DNA from 4 places in the Pantoea sp. SGAir0184 genome. Region 2 is predicted to be linked to each of the others. Evidence: predicted binding sites of a transcription regulator. Region 2 holds the regulator's gene; each other region holds the start of a gene.

Region 1 (4,782 bases), 660 kb from region 2:
GGCGTGCTGCTGATGGGGCTCTCCAGCGAAATCGGGCGGCTGCTGGCGCAGCAGTTTGAGCAGCATCAGATTCAGAAAACCTATCACGCAGTGGTGCGCGGCTGGCTGGACGGTAGCGCAACGCTGGATTATCCGCTGGTAGAAGAGCTGGATAAAATTGCCGACAAGTTTGTCACGGAACCGCGCGCGCCGCAGCCGGCAGTCACCGATTATCGCGCGCTGGCGCAGGCAGAACTGCCGGTGGCCATCGGCAAGTACCCCAGCGCACGTTATACGCTGGTTGAGCTGTCGCCGCACACCGGGCGCAAACATCAGCTGCGACGCCATATGGCGCACCTGCGTCATCCGATCATCGGTGACAGCTCGCACGGCGATCTGCGGCAGAACCGCGGTGCCGCAGCCCACTTTGGCATGGATCGACTGATGCTGCACGCCAGTGCGCTGACGCTAACGCATCCGGTGACCGGCGAACCGCTGGTGATTCGCGCCGGGCTGGATCGCGTCTGGCAGCAGATGCTGCACCCGTTTGGCTGGCAGCAGCAGTTGCCTGATGTGCCGAGGGTTGAGTTTGCCGCTGAGGCAGTCCAGGATAAGCCGACAGAATAAAGGAGCTGCAAGATGGCAAAGATTGGCATTTTTACAGGTACGGTGTATGGCAACGCGCTGCTGGTTGCCGAAGAGGCGCAGCCGGTGCTGGAAGCGCAGGGGCATGAGGTGAAGGTGTTTGAAGATCCGTCACTCGCCGACTGGCAGGCTTACAGCAAAGAGGTCGCGTTAATTATTACCTCGACCACCGGGCAGGGCGATTTTCCGGACAATATCGCGCGGCTGTATGTGCAGGTGCGCGATGAGCTGGGCTATCAGCCTGAGCTGCGCTATGGCGTAATCGCTTTAGGCGACAGCAGTTACGACCACTTCTGTGGGGCCGGTAAGACTTTTGATGCCACGCTGCAGGAGCAGCAGGCGCAGCGTATTGGCGAGGTGCTGCTGGTGGATGCGACGGAAAATCCGGAGCCCGAGTCAGTGACCACGCCGTGGGTAGAGAGCTGGGGTAAGCTGGTGTAAATCAGGCCCTCACCCTAACCCTCTCCCGCAGGCGGGAGAGGGAACCGATCGCGCCGAAAGTTAATTTTGCATATCACGTCACCGGTGCCGGATTGAATACCGCCAGCTGATTACGGATTCCCCAGCGATCTGACCACGTCTGTTTACGTCCGCTGGCGATATCCAGAATCAGCTCAAACAGCCGCCAGCCGACCTGTTCAATACTCTCTTCACCCGTCGCGATGGTGCCGGCATTGATATCCATTAAATCGTGCCAGCGGTTCGCCAGCGCGCTGCGCGTCGCCATTTTGATCACCGGAATTGCCGCCAGGCCGTAAGGCGTGCCGCGCCCGGTGGTGAACACCTGCAGCGTAATGCCGGAAGCCATCTGCTGGGTGCCACAGACAAAATCGCTGGCCGGCGTGGCGGCGTAAATCAGCCCGCGCTGCGTCGGGCGCTGTCCGGGTGACAGCACTTCGACAATCGGGCTGCGGCCGGATTTGGCAATTGAGCCCAGCGCTTTTTCTACCACATTGGCCAGGCCGCCTTTTTTATTGCCCGGCGACGGATTCGCGCTGCGGTCGGTTTGCCCCTGGCTCAGATAATCGTCGTACCACGCCATCTCCTCCAGCAGCCGTTTGCCCACCGCTTCGTTTACCACACGCGGCGTCAGCAGATGGATCGCATCGCGCACCTCGGTCACTTCCGAGAACATCACCGTCGCACCACAACGCACCAGCAGATCCGAGGCAAAGCCAACCGCCGGATTGGCCGTCACGCCGGAAAACGCGTCGCTGCCGCCGCACTGGGTACCCACTACCAGCGCCGACGCCGGACAGGTTTCGCGCTGACGCTGATTGAGTTTTTTCAGATGGCGCTCGGCCACCTGCAGAATTTCATCGACCATCGCGCCAAAGCCCACGTGACGCTCATCCTGCAGGCGCACGATATCGCGCTCATCCAGCGAAATGGCCTGTACGTCCGGTGTACCGGTGAGCAGGCGCTCCGGCTGTAATTTCTCGCAGCCGAGGCTCACCACCATCACTTCGCCGCCAAAATTAGGATTCAGTGCAAGGTTGTGAATGGTGCGAATGGGCACCACCGCCGCCGGTGCGTTGATCGCCACGCCGCAGCCATATAAATGGTTGAGCGCCACCACGCCGTCGACGTTGCTGTAGCGCGGCAGCAGATCGCGCTCAATCAGCTGCACCACGTAATCCACCACGCCCGCCACGCAGTGCACGCTGGTGGTGATGCCGAGCAGATTGCGCGTGCCGACGCTGCCGTCGGCGTTGCGATAGCCTTCAAAGGTGTATCCTTCCAGCGGCGGCAGGGGCGGCGGCACGTTGGTTGCCAGCGGCAGGCTGGCCAGAGGTGGGGCGGCGGGCAGCGCCACCAGTGACTCCTCAATCCAGCTGCCGCGCGCAATCGGGCGCAGCGCTGTGCCAATCACTTCACCGTAACGCACGATGTCGCCATGCAGGGCGATATCGCTCAGCGCCACTTTGTGCCCCTGCGGCACATGCTCAGTCAGTTGCAGACCGTCATCAAAGCGGCTGCCTGCGGGCAATCCCTGATCGTTGACCACTATCGCCACGTTATCGGCGTCGTGCACTTTAATGTAGCGCGGTTTGTCTGTCAGAGGTCGGTTCATTGCTCACCTTCCGGTTCGTCGCACCGGTCATAGCGGTGCGGTTGAAATCACGTCCGTCACATCATCGTTATTTGCCAGCCTCAGTATAAGCAGGGGTATTGGCCCACGCATTGTGCAACTGACTGGCTTTGTGCCGCGATCGGCGCGCAGTTTGGTTCGTTTTACCAAACGCAAGTGAAGAGCCTCACAAAGCGTACGCTTGCTGTTCACTTTTACAGCAATCTGGCGGCTGGATGGCGGGTTCCGTGAGCCACGCCGCAGCGTTATGGGCAAATGCCACAAAATTGTGCCGGATTGGGGATTATCCTCGGGCGTTCCTCCAGTGTTTCGCGGCGATGCTGTTCCTATACTGATTGCCGTTCTTCAACGTTTGGTTATTCGTCACGACGCATCATCGTTTTGCCATAACAACAATCGCCGTGTTTAACCCAACATCATTCTGATACCCAACGCGATGTGTATGCAGTCAGAGTGAATGTAGCGTTCGCTATATTTCAGGAGTGCATCATGAATAGTTACAGCCAGACAGCGGCAGCGGTGCAGAAGCGCACCAACGCCCGTTACTGGATTGTGGTGATGTTATTTATCGTCACCTCGTTCAACTACGGTGACCGGGCCACCATTTCGATTGCCGGTTCGGCGATGTCGAAGGAGATCGGTCTCGATTCCGTCGGCCTCGGCTACATCTTCTCCGCCTTCTCGTGGGCGTACGTTATCGGTCAGATTCCTGGCGGCTGGCTGCTGGACCGCTTCGGCTCCAAACGCGTCTATTTCTGGAGCATCTTCCTGTGGTCGCTGTTTACCCTGTTGCAGGGCTTCGTCGACATCTTTAGCGGCTTCGGCATTGTGGTGTCGCTGTTCCTGCTGCGCTTCATGGTGGGACTGGCGGAAGCGCCATCTTTCCCGGGTAACAGCCGTATTGTTGCTGCCTGGTTCCCGGCGCAGGAGCGCGGTACCGCCGTCGCCATCTTTAACTCCGCCCAGTACTTCGCCACGGTGATTTTCGCACCAATCATGGGCTGGCTGGTGGCCGAGGTGGGCTGGGCGCACGTGTTCTGGTTCATGGGCGGGCTGGGCATCATTCTCAGCTTTATCTGGCTGAAAGTGATTCATGACCCGAACGATCACCCTGGCGTGAACAAAGCCGAGCTGGAGTACATGGAGCAGGGCGGTGCGCTGATCAACATGGATGCGAAGAAAGCCGAGCGTAAAGTGAGCTGGGATGAGAAATGGTTCCAAATTAAGCAACTGCTCTCCACCCGCATGATGTGGGGGATCTATCTCGGTCAGTACTGCGTTAATGCCCTGACCTACTTCTTTATTACCTGGTTCCCGGTGTATCTGGTGCAGGCGCGCGGCATGTCGATTCTTAAAGCCGGCATGATCGCCTCGATTCCCGCCATCTGCGGCTTCCTCGGCGGCGTGCTGGGCGGCGTGATTTCAGATTATCTGATGCGTAAAACCGGCTCGCTGAACATCGCGCGTAAAACCCCGATTGTCATCGGTATGCTGCTCTCCATCAGCATGGTGATGTGTAACTACACCGAAACCGAATGGGTGGTGGTGCTGTTTATGGCGCTGGCGTTCTTTGGTAAAGGCATTGGCGCGCTGGGCTGGGCGGTGATGGCCGATACCGCACCCAAAGAGATCAGCGGCCTGAGCGGCGGTCTGTTCAATATGTTCGGTAACTTCTCTGGCATCGTCACGCCGATTGCCATTGGTTACATCATCGCCACCAGCGGTTCGTTTGAAGGGGCGCTGATTTATGTCGGCATCCATGCGTTTGTGGCGGCGTTCAGCTTCCTGGTGATAACCGGCGATATCAAACGTGTCGAACTCAAACCCCGGTCATAAGGAACCGAATATGAATACGCAAAGTTCCCCGGTGATTACCGACATGCAGGTGGTTCCGGTGGCGGGTTACGACAGCATGCTGCTCAACATCGGCGGCGCGCACAGCGCCTGCTTCACCCGCAATATCGTGGTGCTGACCGACAGCGCCGGCCACACCGGCGTCGGCGAAGCGCCGGGCGGTGAAACCATCTATGAGACGCTGGTCGCGGCAATACCGCAGGTGAAAGGGC
Region 2 (4,782 bases):
CACAGGCACGTCACAAGCCGCGCATGGTGCTGTTCCACGGGCTGGAAGGCAGTTTCCGCAGCCCGTATGCCCATGGGCTGATGCAGGCGTGTCAGGCGCGCGGCTGGCTGGCGGTGATCATGCACTTCCGCGGCTGCAGCGGCGAGCCTAACCGTCTGCAGCGCATCTATCACTCCGGTGAAACTGAAGATGCGACCTATTTTCTGCACTGGCTGCAGCGCGAATGGGGCACGGTGCCGACTGCCGCGGTCGGCGTTTCGCTCGGCGGCAATATGCTGGCCTGTCTGCTGGGGCTGCAGGGCACGTCGGCCCCGCTGGATGCCGCGGTCGCCATTTCCGCGCCGCTGGCGCTGGAGCCGTGCAGCCAGAAGCTGGACGTGGGCTTTTCACGCTTTTATCAGCACTACCTGCTGACCCAGCTGAAGAAAAACGCCACGCGCAAACTGCGCGCCTGGCCGGGCACGCTGCCGGTCGATCTGACGCAGCTGCGCGCCTTCCGCCGGCTGCGTGAGTTTGATGATGCGATTACCGCCCGCGCCCACGGGTTTATTGATGCGCGCGACTATTATCAGCGCGCCAGCGCCATGCCATTGCTGACCGGCGTGCGCAAGCCGCTGCTGATCATCCATGCTAAAGACGATCCCTTCATGACCGATGCGGTGATCCCGCAGCCGCAGCAGTTGTCTGCCACAATTGAGTATCAGCTGACGCAGCAAGGCGGTCACGTCGGCTTCGTGGGCGGCAGCCTGCTGCGACCCAAAATGTGGCTGGAGCAGCGCGTGCCGGACTGGCTCTCAACTTATCTGGATATGTAACTGTGATTATTCCCTGGCAAGAACTCGACCCGACAACGCTGGAAAACCTGATAGAAAGTTTTGTGCTGCGTGAAGGCACCGATTATGGCGAGCAGGAGCGCAGCCTGACGCAGAAAGTGGCCGACGTGCGCCGCCAGCTTGAGCAGGGCGAAGTGGTACTGGTGTGGTCAGAATTGCATGAATCGGTCAATATTATGCCGCGGCGGGAATTTCGCGGCTGATGCGTCAGGCGGCAATTCGTGGTAACAATGCTCATCGCCGGACTTCACAGGGAGCGCTGTTATGTCAGCCAGGCATCCAGTCATAGCCGTTACCGGTTCCAGCGGCGCCGGAACCACCACCACCAGTCTCGCCTTCCGTAAAATTTTCCAGCAGCTGGATCTGCACGCGGCGGAAATAGAAGGCGACAGTTTCCATCGCTATACCCGTCCGGAAATGGACATGGCGATTCGTAAGGCGCGCGACCTCGGGCGTCACATCAGCTACTTTGGCCCGGAAGCCAACGACTTCGGCCTGCTGGAGCAGACTTTCCGCGACTATGGCCAGAGCGGACTCGGCCAGTCGCGCAAATATCTGCACACCTACGATGAAGCGGTGCCGTGGAATCAGGTGCCGGGCACGTTTACGCCCTGGCAGCCGCTGCCGGAAAACACCGATGTGCTGTTCTATGAAGGCCTGCACGGCGGCGTGGTGACGCAGCAACATAACGTGGCTGAACACGTCGATCTGCTGGTTGGCGTGGTACCGATTGTTAATCTGGAGTGGATTCAGAAACTGGTGCGCGACACCAGCGAGCGCGGCCATTCGCGCGAAGCGGTGATGGATTCGGTGGTGCGTTCGATGGAAGATTACATCAACTACATCACGCCGCAGTTTTCCCGCACGCACCTCAACTTCCAGCGCGTGCCGACCGTGGATACCTCGAACCCGTTTGCCGCGCGTGAGATTCCGTCGCTGGATGAGAGCTTTGTGGTGATCCATTTTCGCGGCCTGGAGGGCATCGCTTTTCCTTATTTACTGGCGATGATCCAGGGCTCGTTTATTTCCCACATGAATACGCTGGTGGTGCCGGGCGGCAAGATGGGACTGGCGATGGAGTTGATCATGACGCCGCTGGTGCAGCGGTTGATTGAAGGAAAACGTATTGAATAGCGCAGGCTAACGCGCCAGTTTCGCCGGGAGGAACTGAGATCGGGAGCGCAGGGCCGCGCTCCCGGCTGGATTACAGCTCCACCACTTCGTAGCTGTGCGTTATCTCGACGCCCTTGCCCAGCATGATCGCGACCGAGCAGTACTTCTCCGCGGACAGATCCACCGCGCGCGCCACCGCTTTATCGCTCAGCGCTTTGCCGCTGACAATAAAATGCAGATTGATATGCGTAAAAATGCGTGGCGCTTCTTCGCGGCGTTCCGAGGTCAGTTTGACTTCACAATCGGCGACATCGTTGCGCCCCTTTTGCAGAATCGACACCACGTCAATCGCGCTGCAGCCGCCCGCAGCCATCAACACCATCTCCATCGGGCTGGGCGCTTTATCACCGGAATTGCCGTCCATTAATACCTGATGACCGGATGAGGATTCTCCGAGAAAGGTCAGCCCTTCCACCCATTTCACTCGTGCCTGCATTATTCTTTCTCCTGAAGCGGCGGTTTTGCCGCCAGAGTACGCTTTCACCTGACAAACAGCAATGCAGACGCATCCCCCACCTGCTGAAGCGAGACAACAGGAGACAGGTTGCAAAAGCTATGCTACAAACAGTGCTGAAAATATTTTCGTCACGAAAGACGAAAGCGGGACGAATCAAAAGCATCGCTTACGAATCCACCCCCGAATAACTGTCCCTCACGGGAAACGCTGGACGATTTCACCGCCTGACAGGGAAAACTGCCCCCTGTATTTTGGGCACGATTACAACAGAGGATAATAGCGAATGGTTCTCGGCAAACCGCAAACAGACCCTACACTCGAATGGTTCCTGTCCCATTGCCATATTCACAAATATCCATCCAAAAGCACCCTCATCCATCAGGGTGAGAAAGCGGAAACGCTGTACTACATCGTGAAAGGTTCCGTCGCGGTACTGATTAAAGATGAAGAAGGCAAAGAGATGATACTCTCCTACCTCAATCAGGGGGATTTCATCGGTGAGCTCGGCCTGTTTGAAGAGGGCCAGGAGCGTAGCGCCTGGGTACGTGCGAAAACCGCCTGCGAAGTGGCTGAAATTTCCTACAAAAAATTCCGTCAGCTGATTCAGGTCAATCCGGATATTTTAATGCGCCTGTCGGCGCAGATGGCGCGTCGCCTGCAGGTAACATCTGAAAAAGTCGGCAACCTTGCCTTCCTCGATGTGACCGGCCGTATCGCGCAAACGCTGCTCAACCTGGCGAAACAGCCTGATGCCATGACCCACCCGGACGGTATGCAGATCAAAATCACCCGTCAGGAGATTGGTCAGATCGTGGGCTGCTCACGCGAAACCGTGGGTCGTATCCTGAAAATGCTGGAAGATCAGAACCTGATCTCTGCACACGGCAAAACCATCGTCGTTTACGGCACCCGCTGATTTCTTCTCACCTACGGCGTGATGGCAACATCGCGCCGTTTCTGTTTACGATGAGCTGATGTGGCGTCGAATCATCTATCATCCGGAAGTTAACTATGCGCTGCGGCAAACGCTGGTGCTGTGCCTGCCTGTGGCGCTCGGCTGGCTGTTTGGCGATCTGCAAAAAGGGCTGCTGTTCTCCCTGGTGCCGGCCTGCTGCAACATCGCCGGTCTGGATACGCCACACAAGCGGTTCTTCAAACGGCTGATTGTCGGCGGCGCACTGTTCGCCAGCGGCAGTTTTCTGATTCAGTACCTCACGGCTTACGCTGTGCCGCTGCCGCTGATTCTGCTGGTGTTGCCGCTGTTGGTGGGCGTGACCGGTGAAATCAGCCCGCTGCATGGTCGTTTGCTGCCCGGCACGCTGATCGCCGCCATCTTTACCTTAAGCCTCGTCGGCCGTATGCCGATGTGGGTCCCGCCGCTGCTGTATATCGGCGGGACGCTGTGGTACGGGCTGTTTAACTGGTTCTGGTTCTGGCTGTGGAAAGAGCAGCCGATGCGCGAGACCCTCAGCCTGCTGTACCGCGAGCTGGCCGATTACTGCGACGCCAAATACACCCTGCTGACGCAGCTGACCGATCCGGAAAAAGCGCTGCCGCCGCTACTGGCGCGCCAGCAGAAAGCGGTCGATCTGATCACCACCTGCTACCAGCAGATGCATATGCTGTCCGCCAGCCGTGATAACAGCCATAAACGCCTGACGCGCGCTTTCCAGGTCGCGCTCGATCTGCAGGAACATATCTCGGTCAGCCTGCACCAGCCGGAAGAGGTGCAAAAGCTGGTGGAGCAGAGCCACGCCGAGGCGGTGATCCGCTGGAACGCGAAAATCATTTCGGCACGGCTGCGCGTGCTGGCCGATGCCATTCTCTATCACCAGCTGCCGGAACGCTTCCACATGGAGAAGCCGCTCGGCGCGCTGGAGAAAATTGCCCGGCAGCACCCGGATAATCCGGTCGGTAATTTCTGCCTCTACCATTTCAGCCGCATCGCCCGCGTGCTGCGCACGCAGAAGCCACTGTACACCCGCGACCTGATGGCCGATCGCCAGCGCCGCCTGCCGCTGCTGCCGGCGCTGCGCAGCTACCTGTCGCTGAAATCTGCCGCGCTGCGGACGGCGGCGCGCTTCGCGGTGATGCTAATGTTCGGCAGCGCGCTGGCGCTGTTCTTCAATATTCCCAAGCCTTACTGGATTCTGATGACCATCATGTTTGTCAGCCAGAACGGCTACAGCGCCACGCGCGTGCGCATTCAGCACCGGGCGCTCGGCACCTTCGCCGGCTTGCTGATCGCCGCGGCGTCGCTGCGCTTTGCTGTTCCGGAGTCGATTGCCCTGCTGACCATGCTGGTCATCACGCTCGCCA
Region 3 (4,782 bases), 800 kb from region 2:
GGCGCCATGTCTGCATCTGCGGTATCCGCGCGTTGACGAGGTCGGAAAGGGTGTTCATCGGCTGTTCCTTAGTGTTGGTTTTTTATGCATTCAACCGAATCTACACAATGGTATTAAGGCGCATAAGATGCGAATATCTTGTGACCGATAGACAACGGTTATCACCTGATCATGGCGGCCAATCTCAAACTTCATCAGCTGCGCGCCTTTGTTGACGTGGCGCGCCAGGGCAGTATTCGCGCCGCCAGCCGGCTGTCGGGCCTGTCACAGCCGGCGTTAACCAAAGCGATTCAGGAACTGGAGCTGGTGCTGGGCGCGCGCCTGTTCGAGCGTCGTCAGCAGGGCGTGATGCTGACCGATGTCGGTGAAACCTTTTTTCGTCATGCCTGTCTGGTGCTGGAGGAACTGCGTGTGGCGCAGGAGGATATCCAGCAGCGGCTCGGTCTGGCCGGTGGCAAAGTGAATATTGGGGTGGGCGGCAGCATTGCGCGTACCGTGATGCCGCAGGTGATAACCCAGTTTCATCGTGAGTATCCACTGGTGAAAGTGCGTATCGTTGAGGGCCAGCTGGTGTCGATGGTGCATGAACTGCGTCAGGGCGCGCTGGATTTCACCATCAATACCTACGACCGGCATCACTTCGATCAGGAGCTGATTTTCGAGCGGCTGATGCAGCGCGAGTATCAGGTGGTGATGCGTAAAGGGCATCCGATGGCGCATGCGCGCTCGCTGGCCGAGTTGCAACATTGCGACTGGACCATGCCGACGCCGCAGGGCAGTTATTACCGACTGCTGCATGACCTGTTCGGTGAGCGCGGCATGGCACCCAAAATCGCGGTGACCTGCGAGACCTTTATGGCCTGCACCAGCCTGGTGGCGAAGAGTGATTTTGTCAGCATCATTTCGCGCGACGTGATTGAAGACCCTACGCACGGCGGGCAGCTGATCGCGCTGGATCTCGACGATCCGCTGCCGAAAGCCACCTTTTATCTAATTCAGCGTAAAGACACCGCGCTGACGCCGATGAGCGCTTACATGGCGCAGCTGTTCCGCCGCTACTGCCAGCCGTGACGGGCGAAAAACTGCATCGTCTACACTTTAGGTGTACGACACGCGTTTACGCACTCTCAACGGAGGTTACGATGCAGGTGAGTCCTTATTTATTTCTCTACGGCCGCTGTGAAGAAGCAATTGCCTTCTATCTGGAAGCCACCGGCGGTGAAATTCTGCAAAAAATGACGTTTGGCGATATGCCGGAGCAGGGCGAACAGGTGGGCGATCGGTCGGCGCCGCCGCTACCGCCGGAAAAGATTATGCATGCGCATCTGCGCATTGGTCAGGGCGAGCTGATGCTGAGTGATGGCAATACCGCTCAGCCACCGGCGTCCGAACATGCCGGTTATGCGGTGAGCCTGGCCACGCCAGATGAAGCGGAGGGTAAAGCCTGGTTTGATAAGCTCTCTGCGGGCGGCAAAGTGACCACTGAATGGCAGAAAACCTTCTGGTCGAACGGCTTCGGGATGTTTATCGATAAGTTTGGCATCCCATGGCGCATCAACGTGGTGAAGCCACAGGCGTAACAGACTGGCGTGGCCGCGATGGTAAGCGGCCACGCCGGAAGCGGTTTAGAAGTTGTAACCCACCACCAGGTAGTAACCCCAGCCGGTTGATTTCACTTCAAACGGACCGTTGCCGAAGTTTAGCTCCTGACCATCAGCCCACTGGCCGCCATTGTGGAAGTAACGCGCCACGGTAGAGACATGCCAGTGATCGTAGTTCAGCGACAGAATGTGGCTGGAAGCAATCGAGTTGCTGGTGCGCGAGCGGTCAGACTTGTCACGCAGATCGGAACCCCAGTCAAAGTTGGTGAAGCCGATATAGCTCAGCTTGCCGCCCCACAGGTCGGTAATCGGTACAAAGTATTTCACCTTGAAGCGATAACCATCCCAGCTATTTTCATTCGCCGCGCCGTAGTTTTCCCACTGGTATTTCGCGTACACGTTCAGTGACAGGCCGATATCGCTATGGGTATCGATGTCAGTACCCAGACCCATGTACCAGGTGTTCTGACGGCTATCGCTGTTGCGACCCATGTCGTAGATGTAGTTGTTTGCGAAGTACCACTCTTTGAACGGTCCGAATGCCAGGCTGGTGCCGGTCAGCTTATCGATGGAGAAGCGTGGCTCAATTTCCATGAACATCGGCGAACCGTGGTCAAAAATACCGTTGGCATTGCTGTTACCCACGCCAAAGAAGTTGGTCAGGTCAAGGTAGCCGTAGAAATCAAACCAGTCCTTTTTAGTAAAGGCTTCGTATTCGAGATACACATCATTGTTGAACTGGGGTCCGAAGCGGGTGTGATAACTGCCTACCACGTTCACGCTCTGATGCCACCAGTCAGAAAGGTACTGCGGATCGCTTTCCGCCGCCTGTGCGGCGCCGGTCCAGCTACTGGCCAGTAAGGCCCCTGCTATCAGTGTTTTAAATTTCATTATTTTTTAACCACTTGCTCGTGATCGCCGCGCAAATGCTGCGATCGGGTGAAATCGATCCCAGGGGATGGGCAGTGTGCTGTTGTCGCCGGTCTGACGCGCCGGATTTTCAGGCCCGCGTAATGTGCCTGTAACAGAGCGATAGAAAATAGATTTTGATCACGTTTGTCAAAAAGTGTTGCATTTCGATTCAGTAAATATGTGAGGTTGATCACATAAAGGCCGTGTAACGAACGGAACCCCGCAACCGTTTACGTTGTCGGGATACGCAGAGAACTGGCGGGAGAAGAAAATAGCCGGCGCGGATTATCGCGCCGGAGGAGGGAAGACGTCAGGGTAGGGTAACGCGCACCTGCAGGCCACACACTTCACCCTGCGGGTTCAGGCAATTCGACAGAGCCACCTGCATCTGATGCTTTTGCGCCACGCTGCGCACGATCGACAATCCCAAGCCGCTGCCCTGCGCCTGGACATCCGGCGAGCGGGTAAAGCGATCGAAGGCGCGCTCAATAAACGACTCCGGCATGCCGGGGCCGTTATCGACAATATCCACTACCGTATGATGACCGACGCGATGCAGCAGCACATCCACCAGGCTGCCTTCCGGCGTGTGCAGCATGGCGTTGCCGATCAGGTTATCAAACAGGCTGCGCAGATCGGAGCGGCTGGCGTGCAGACGATAGTGCGCGGTGCCGTTGAAGCCGATATCAATGCCGCGCTTGTCAGCCACCACCATCAGCTGCTCAATGCTCTCCTTCAGCAGGTCATCAAGCTCAATGGTCTCGACGCTGGCGACCACGGACTGATCCTCCTGGCGTGAAATATTCAGCAACTGCGTCACCAGATGGCGCGTGCGCGTGACGCCCGCTTCCAGCTGATCAAACTGGCGGCTGGCTTCGCCCGGCAGGATGTGCTGACGCAGGTTCTCCAGCTGTAACGTGACGGCGGTGACCGGCGTGCGCAGTTCATGCGCGGCATCCTCAAGGAACTGGCGTTGTGACGACCAGGCCGCGCGTAGTTTATCCAGTAGCGAGTTATAAGCATCGACCAGCGGCAGCACTTCGTCCGGCAGACCGTCCGGCGACACGCTGTGCGGATGCAGGGTTTCCTGCGCCGCAATCTGGCGCGACGCCACGCGCAGATCGCGCGTAATGGCCCGCACCACCAGCCAGATCACCAGCAGCGACAGCGGCATCATCAGGATGAGCGGAATGATGGCGGAGAGTACGCGTTTCACCATCAAGCTCTTCATATAGCCGACGTTGTGCAGCACCTGAATATTGCCGATCTCACTGCCCAGCTCGCCGGGACGGGTGTAAACGCGCCACTGGCAGTCATCGCCGCAGTCGCCAACTTTTAAATCTGACCAGCCTTTTTTGCTCTGCAGGGGCGCGTGCAGCGCCGGCCAGGAACTGGCGCGCAGGTGATTATTGGTGTCCCAGAGCTGAACGATATAGGTACTTTTCAGCTTCTCCTGCTGCATCACCATCGGCATCAGTGCCGGCATGCGCTGGCTGCTTGACCAGGCATCGGCAATTTTGGCGAGCTGGTCGTCCTTCATGGTGCCCATCATGTCGCCATAGCAGTGGTAGAAATACCAGGTGACACCGCCGATCATCGCCAGATGCAGCAGCACCAGCGTGGCCAGCAGTTTGTTGCGCAGCGACCGCATAAACGTAAAGGATCTCATATTGCCGGCACCCGCCAGCCCAGACCGCGCACGTTGCGAATCACTTCGTTATCGAGTTTGCGCCGCATGCCGTGAATCAGCACGTCCACGGCGTTGCTGGTGACCTCTTCGCCCCAGCCGTAGATGCGGTTTTCTAACTGCTCACGCGACAGGATCGCCCCTGGGCGTTCCAGCAGCGCATAGAGCAGGGCGTATTCACGTGCGGTTAGCTGCTCGCGCTGGCCTTTGTACAGCACTTCACGCGTCATCATATCGAGCTGCACGTCGCCGTTGCCCAGCAGGGAGTCCGCCGCACCGTGGCGGCGTCGGGTGATGGCTCGCATACGCGCCAGAACCTCTTGCAGATCAAAGGGTTTGAGTAAGTAGTCATCGGCGCCACTGTCCAGGCCCTGGATGCGCTGCTGCACGGTATCACGCGCGGTCAGCACCAGCACCGGCGTCATGTCACCGCGCGTGCGCGCACGGCGCAGCACATTGATGCCATCTTCACGCGGTAAACCGAGATCGAGCAGGACGCAGGTATAACCGCCTTCCTGCCAGGCGTTGCTGGCAAATACGCCGTCACGCACCCAGTCCACCGACCAGCCGGCGGCCTCCAGC
Region 4 (4,782 bases), 1.3 Mb from region 2:
GGTGAACCTCGCCTCACGCAACGCCGGCTTTATCACCAAACGCTTTAACGGCCAGCTGGCAAGCGAACTGGCAGATCCGGCGCTGTATCAGACCTTTGTTGATGCGTCAGAGAAGATCGGTGAAGCCTGGGCCAGCCGCGAATACAACCGTGCGATCCGCGAGATCATGGCGCTGGCCGACCTGGCCAACCGCTACGTTGACGAGCAGGCACCGTGGGTGGTGGCGAAACAGGAAGGCCGCGATGCCGACCTGCAGGCGATTTGCTCTATGGGTATCAACCTGTTCCGCGTGCTGATGACCTGGCTGAAGCCGGTGCTGCCGTCGCTGAGCGAGCGCACAGAAGCCTTCCTGCAAAGCGAACTGAACTGGGATGGCATTGCGCAGCCGCTGCTCAACCACAGCGTAGCGCCGTTTAAAGCGCTGTATGGTCGTATTGAGATGGCAAAAGTGGAGGCGCTGATTGCGGCTTCGAAAGAGGACGCAGCAGCGGCGAACCAGCCGGCGGCAAGCGGTCCGCTGGCCGATGCACCAATTGGCGAGACCATCACCATTGATGACTTCGCCAAAGTCGACATGCGCGTAGCGCTGATCGAGCAGGCTGAGCTGGTAGAAGGTTCCGATAAGCTACTGCGTCTGCAGCTGGATCTGGGTGGCGAGAAGCGCCAGATTTTCTCGGGCATTCGCGCCGCTTATCCGGATCCGTCGGTGCTGGTGGGCAAGATGACCATCATCGTCGCTAACCTGGCGCCGCGCAAAATGCGTTTCGGCGTGTCCGAAGGCATGGTGCTGTCTGCCGGCCCTGGCGGCAAAGATCTGTTTGTGCTGTCAGTGGATAGCGGTGCCCAGCCGGGTATGCCGGTTAAGTAAGGGTTGGTGCGCTCTGGCCCTCACCCTAACCCTCTCCCGCCTGCGGGAGAGGGAACCGCTGAGTGCGGGGGTTGGGTTCAGAGCCAGACTTGCACATAGCAAAACCCCGCGCAAGACTACCCCCTCTCCCGCCTGCGGGAGAGGGCTGGGGTGAGGGGAAAACCGCACCGCGCTTATCGCGCCAACATCAGACAGCGATAAATCTCCGCCATTACCGCCTCAAATTCATTAAACTCCTGATGATTCCAGAAGCGCAGCTTTGTGCTGACAGTGGATAGCGGTGCCCAGCCGGGTATGCCGGTGAAGTAAAGGTCAGTGCGCGCTGCCCCTCACCCTAACCCTCTCCCGCTTACGGGAGAGGGAACCGTTAAGTGCGGGGTTTGGGTTCAGAGCCAGGCCTGCACATAGCAAAACCCCGCACAAGACTACCCCTCTCCCGCGTGCGGGAGAGGGAACTGCTGAGTGCGGGGTTTGGGTTTAGAGCCAGGCATGCACCTCGTTCGCTTGACTCACTCTCCCGCATTAAAAAGGGCCGAACAGCGCACGTTGTCACCCATGTATCAAACCTGCACATAGCAAAACCCCGCACAAGGCTACCCCCTCTCCCGCCTGCGGGAGAGGGCCGGGGTGAGGGGAAAACCGCACCGCACTCATTGCGCCAGCATCAGACAGCGATAAATCTCCGCCATCACCACCTCAAACTCATTAAATACCTGATGATTCCAGAAGCGAATTACGCGCCAGCCGCAGCGCTGTAAATACGCCGTGCGCCGGGCATCGTAAGCCTGATCTTCAGGCGTATTGTGCTGTCCACCATCCAGTTCCACGATCAGCGATTGCTCAACGCAGGCAAAATCAACGATGTACCCTCCAACTGGATGCTGGCGGCGAAACTTCGCGCCACACACATTTCGGTTGCGTAAATAGCGCCATAGTTTTTGCTCCGCTTGCGGCATCGCCTTTCGCAGCGCGCGCTGCGGTTGGACGGTGTGGTTCATCGCTGCTCCTTCGCTCTGGCCACCAGCTTACGCCGCTTTACTCAGCTTCAAAGCAGAGGTGTTGAAATCCTGAATCTGCATTCCAGTGTGATCGCTAGCACGCTAAGCGCTTAATGCGTATGATGAAGCGCCACGAAAACAGGAGCCTGACATGCCCACCGTGCTATCTGCCTGCTGGCGCTATCTGCGCGCCTTTGCCATCGTCTATGCCGCGCTGTACGCCGGCAACGGCCTTGCTGCCTTGCTGCCATTTACCATTCCTGGCAGCATCCTTGGCATGCTGTTGCTGTTTGCCCTGCTGGCGCTGCAGATTATCCCGGTAACGTGGGTGAAACCCGGCTGTCAGCTGTTGATCCGCTACATGGCGCTGCTGTTTGTACCGATCAGCGTTGGCGTGATGGGCTACACCGATATCCTCAGCGCACAGTTTGGCCCGATTGTCGTCTCCTGTATGGTCAGCACCCTGCTGGTGTTGCTGATTGTCGGCCTGAGCGCCGAGCGCCTGCAGCGTCCGAAGGAGTCCGGCCATGAGTGACGCCTGGTGGTCACTGCCACTTACTGTGGTGGCGTATCTGCTGGCACGCCGTCTGGCAGCCAGAATCAACCTCTCCATCGTGAATCCGCTGCTGGTGGCCATGGCGATCATTATTCCACTGCTGCTGCTGACGCACCTGCCCTACGCGCGCTATTTTGCTGGCAGCGCGCTGCTTAATCAGCTGCTACAGCCCGCCGTGGTGGCGCTGGCGCTGCCGTTGTATGAGCAAATGCACCAGATTCGCGCGCGCTGGAAAACCATCATCAGCGTCTGTTTTATCGGCAGCATTACCGCCATGGTGTCCGGCACGGCGATCGCGCTGTGGATGGGGGCGACGCCGGAAATCGCAGCCACCATCCTGCCGAAGTCGGTGACCACGCCCATCGCCATGGCAGTGTCGGGCTCGCTACACGGTATTCCCGCCATCAGCGCCATTTGCGTGTTGATTGCTGGCGTGCTGGGCGCGGTGTTTGGTCACATGCTGCTGAATCTGTTTAAAGTGCGCAGCAAGTCATCACGCGGGCTGGCGATTGGCAACGCGTCACATGCGCTCGGCACCGCGCGCGCCGCGGAGATTGACTATCAGGAAGGCGCCTTCAGTTCACTGGCGCTGGTAATCTGCGGCATCATCACCTCGTTACTGGCGCCTTTCATTTTTCCTTTGCTGATGCGCTTACTGGGGTAAAACTTGCGAGAGATCTCGCAAAGTTGAAACAAGCCAATCAGCTTGCATTGTCATAGCGACATGGATCACATATAAACCTTGAGGCGGCGCTCCGCCGCTGACGAGTTAATGAGGCCATAACATCATGCATGCACGATTCACTTCCGCTTTCTCTGCCCTGCCCGCTGCGCTGCAGAGCGCGCTTCAGCCGCTGCTGGACGCTGCTGAATTTCATGGCGTGCTGCGACCGCAGGAAGTGGCTCAGCTGCAACAGGCAACCGGTCTGGATGATGATGCGCTGGCACTCGCACTGCTGCCGATTGCCGCCTGTTGTGCCGTGGCACCGGTTTCGCACTTTAACGTGGGCGCTATTGCGCGCGGCATCAGTGGCCACTGGTATTTCGGTGCCAACATGGAGTTTTTACATGCGCCGCTGCAGCAAACGGTCCACGCCGAGCAGAGCGCAGTCACGCATGCCTGGCTGCGGGGCGAAGCGCAGCTGGCGACCATTACCGTCAACTACACGCCGTGCGGGCACTGCCGCCAGTTTATGAATGAACTGAATAGCGGTACGGCGATTCGCATCAGCCTGCCGGGCCGCGCGGTCAGCACGCTGGCCGACTATTTACCGGATGCCTTTGGCCCGGCCGATCTCAATATCAGCGAACGGCTGCTGACGCCGGTCGACCACGGTTTCCTGCCGCAGGGCGATGCGCTGCAGCAGGCCGCGATTGATGCCGCCAGCCGCAGCCATGCACCTTATAGCCAGAGTTATAGCGGCGTGGCGTTGCAGAGCCGCAGCGGCCAGATTTACACCGGGCGCTATGCCGAAAATGCCGCCTTTAACCCGAGCCTGCCGCCATTACAGGCCGCGCTGATTCTGATGAACATGCACAACGAAGCGCTGGAAGAGATTCAGCAGGCAGTGCTGGCAGAAAGCGCCGACGCCACGCTGAGCCAGTTTGATGCCACCCGCACCACCCTCGCCGCGCTCGGCTGCAGCAATTTCTCAGTTACTTTAGTTTCGAAACCAACAGTTTAGTGATCCTTTTACCGCTTTTGTGACCTTCTATTAACAAAAGCTGTACATCTGCAGGAATTTTCATAGGATCGGGCGCCAGAACTTCACAATAAACGGGTCTGGCGTTACCTTCTTGCTGGCGACACGTCAGAAAACACTGCAACCGGAGCAAACACTGCATGGAACTCGAGTACGAAAGTAAACGTCCGCTGTATATTCCTTACGCGGGTCCGATCCTGCTGGAATTTCCGCTGTTGAACAAAGGCAGCGCCTTCTCGCTGGAAGAACGTAACGAATTTAACCTCAATGGCCTGCTGCCAGACGCCGTAGAAACCATCGAAGAGCAGGCCGAGCGCGCCTGGCGTCAGTTCCTGGACTTCAAAAACAATAACGACAAGCACGTCTACCTGCGCAACATCCAGGACACCAACGAAACGCTATTCTATCGCCTGCTGGACAACCACCTGGAAGAGATGATGCCGATCATCTACACCCCAACGGTTGGCGCGGCGTGCGAGCACTTCTCTGAAATTTACCGTCGCGCGCGCGGGGTGTTTATCTCCTACAACAACCGCGACCGCATTGAAGACATGCTGCAAAACGCCACCAAGCAGAATGTCAAAGTCATCGTAGTCACCGACGGCGAGCGTATTCTCGGCCTCGGCGACCTGGGCATTGGCGGCATGGGCATTCCTA

The links. Region 2 encodes CRP, which controls carbon source genes, mostly activating them, when cyclic AMP is high. Its sites were predicted from a motif close to ATGTGANNNNNNTCACAT; they were not measured.
Region 1: garD (galactarate dehydratase) is a predicted target of CRP. The motif match lies at 2,871-2,888, and genes of this name have one in related genera.
Region 3: C1N60_RS17855 (nucleoside-specific channel-forming protein Tsx) is a predicted target of CRP. The motif match lies at 2,692-2,709, and genes of this name have one in related genera.
Region 4: cdd (cytidine deaminase) is a predicted target of CRP. The motif match lies at 3,140-3,157, and genes of this name have one in related genera.

What each region holds. Positions count from the first base shown of each region.
Region 1 is NZ_CP028050.1:970,653-975,434, forward strand. It holds gene truC (tRNA pseudouridine(65) synthase TruC) at 1-606, shown strand, start outside; gene C1N60_RS04375 (flavodoxin) at 619-1,065, shown strand; gene garD (galactarate dehydratase) at 1,139-2,698, opposite strand; gene C1N60_RS04385 (MFS transporter) at 3,206-4,552, shown strand; gene C1N60_RS04390 (enolase C-terminal domain-like protein) at 4,563-4,782, shown strand, end outside.
Region 2 is NZ_CP028050.1:315,488-320,269, reverse strand. It holds gene C1N60_RS01415 (hydrolase) at 1-815, shown strand, start outside; gene C1N60_RS01410 (YheU family protein) at 818-1,036, shown strand; gene C1N60_RS01405 (phosphoribulokinase) at 1,098-1,967, shown strand; gene C1N60_RS01400 (OsmC family protein) at 2,038-2,442, opposite strand; gene crp (cAMP-activated global transcriptional regulator CRP) at 2,747-3,379, shown strand; gene C1N60_RS01390 (YccS/YhfK family putative transporter) at 3,438-4,782, shown strand, end outside.
Region 3 is NZ_CP028050.1:3,754,625-3,759,406, reverse strand. It holds gene C1N60_RS17870 (amidohydrolase) at 1-58, opposite strand, end outside; gene C1N60_RS17865 (LysR family transcriptional regulator) at 172-1,071, shown strand; gene yjdN (VOC family metalloprotein YjdN) at 1,143-1,580, shown strand; gene C1N60_RS17855 (nucleoside-specific channel-forming protein Tsx) at 1,626-2,492, opposite strand; gene C1N60_RS17850 (sensor histidine kinase) at 2,824-4,182, opposite strand; gene C1N60_RS17845 (response regulator) at 4,179-4,782, opposite strand, start outside.
Region 4 is NZ_CP028050.1:1,570,347-1,575,128, reverse strand. It holds gene metG (methionine--tRNA ligase) at 1-868, shown strand, start outside; gene C1N60_RS07275 (endonuclease domain-containing protein) at 1,519-1,866, opposite strand; gene C1N60_RS07270 (CidA/LrgA family protein) at 2,018-2,401, shown strand; gene C1N60_RS07265 (CidB/LrgB family autolysis modulator) at 2,394-3,086, shown strand; gene cdd (cytidine deaminase) at 3,211-4,107, shown strand; gene C1N60_RS07255 (NAD-dependent malic enzyme) at 4,266-4,782, shown strand, end outside.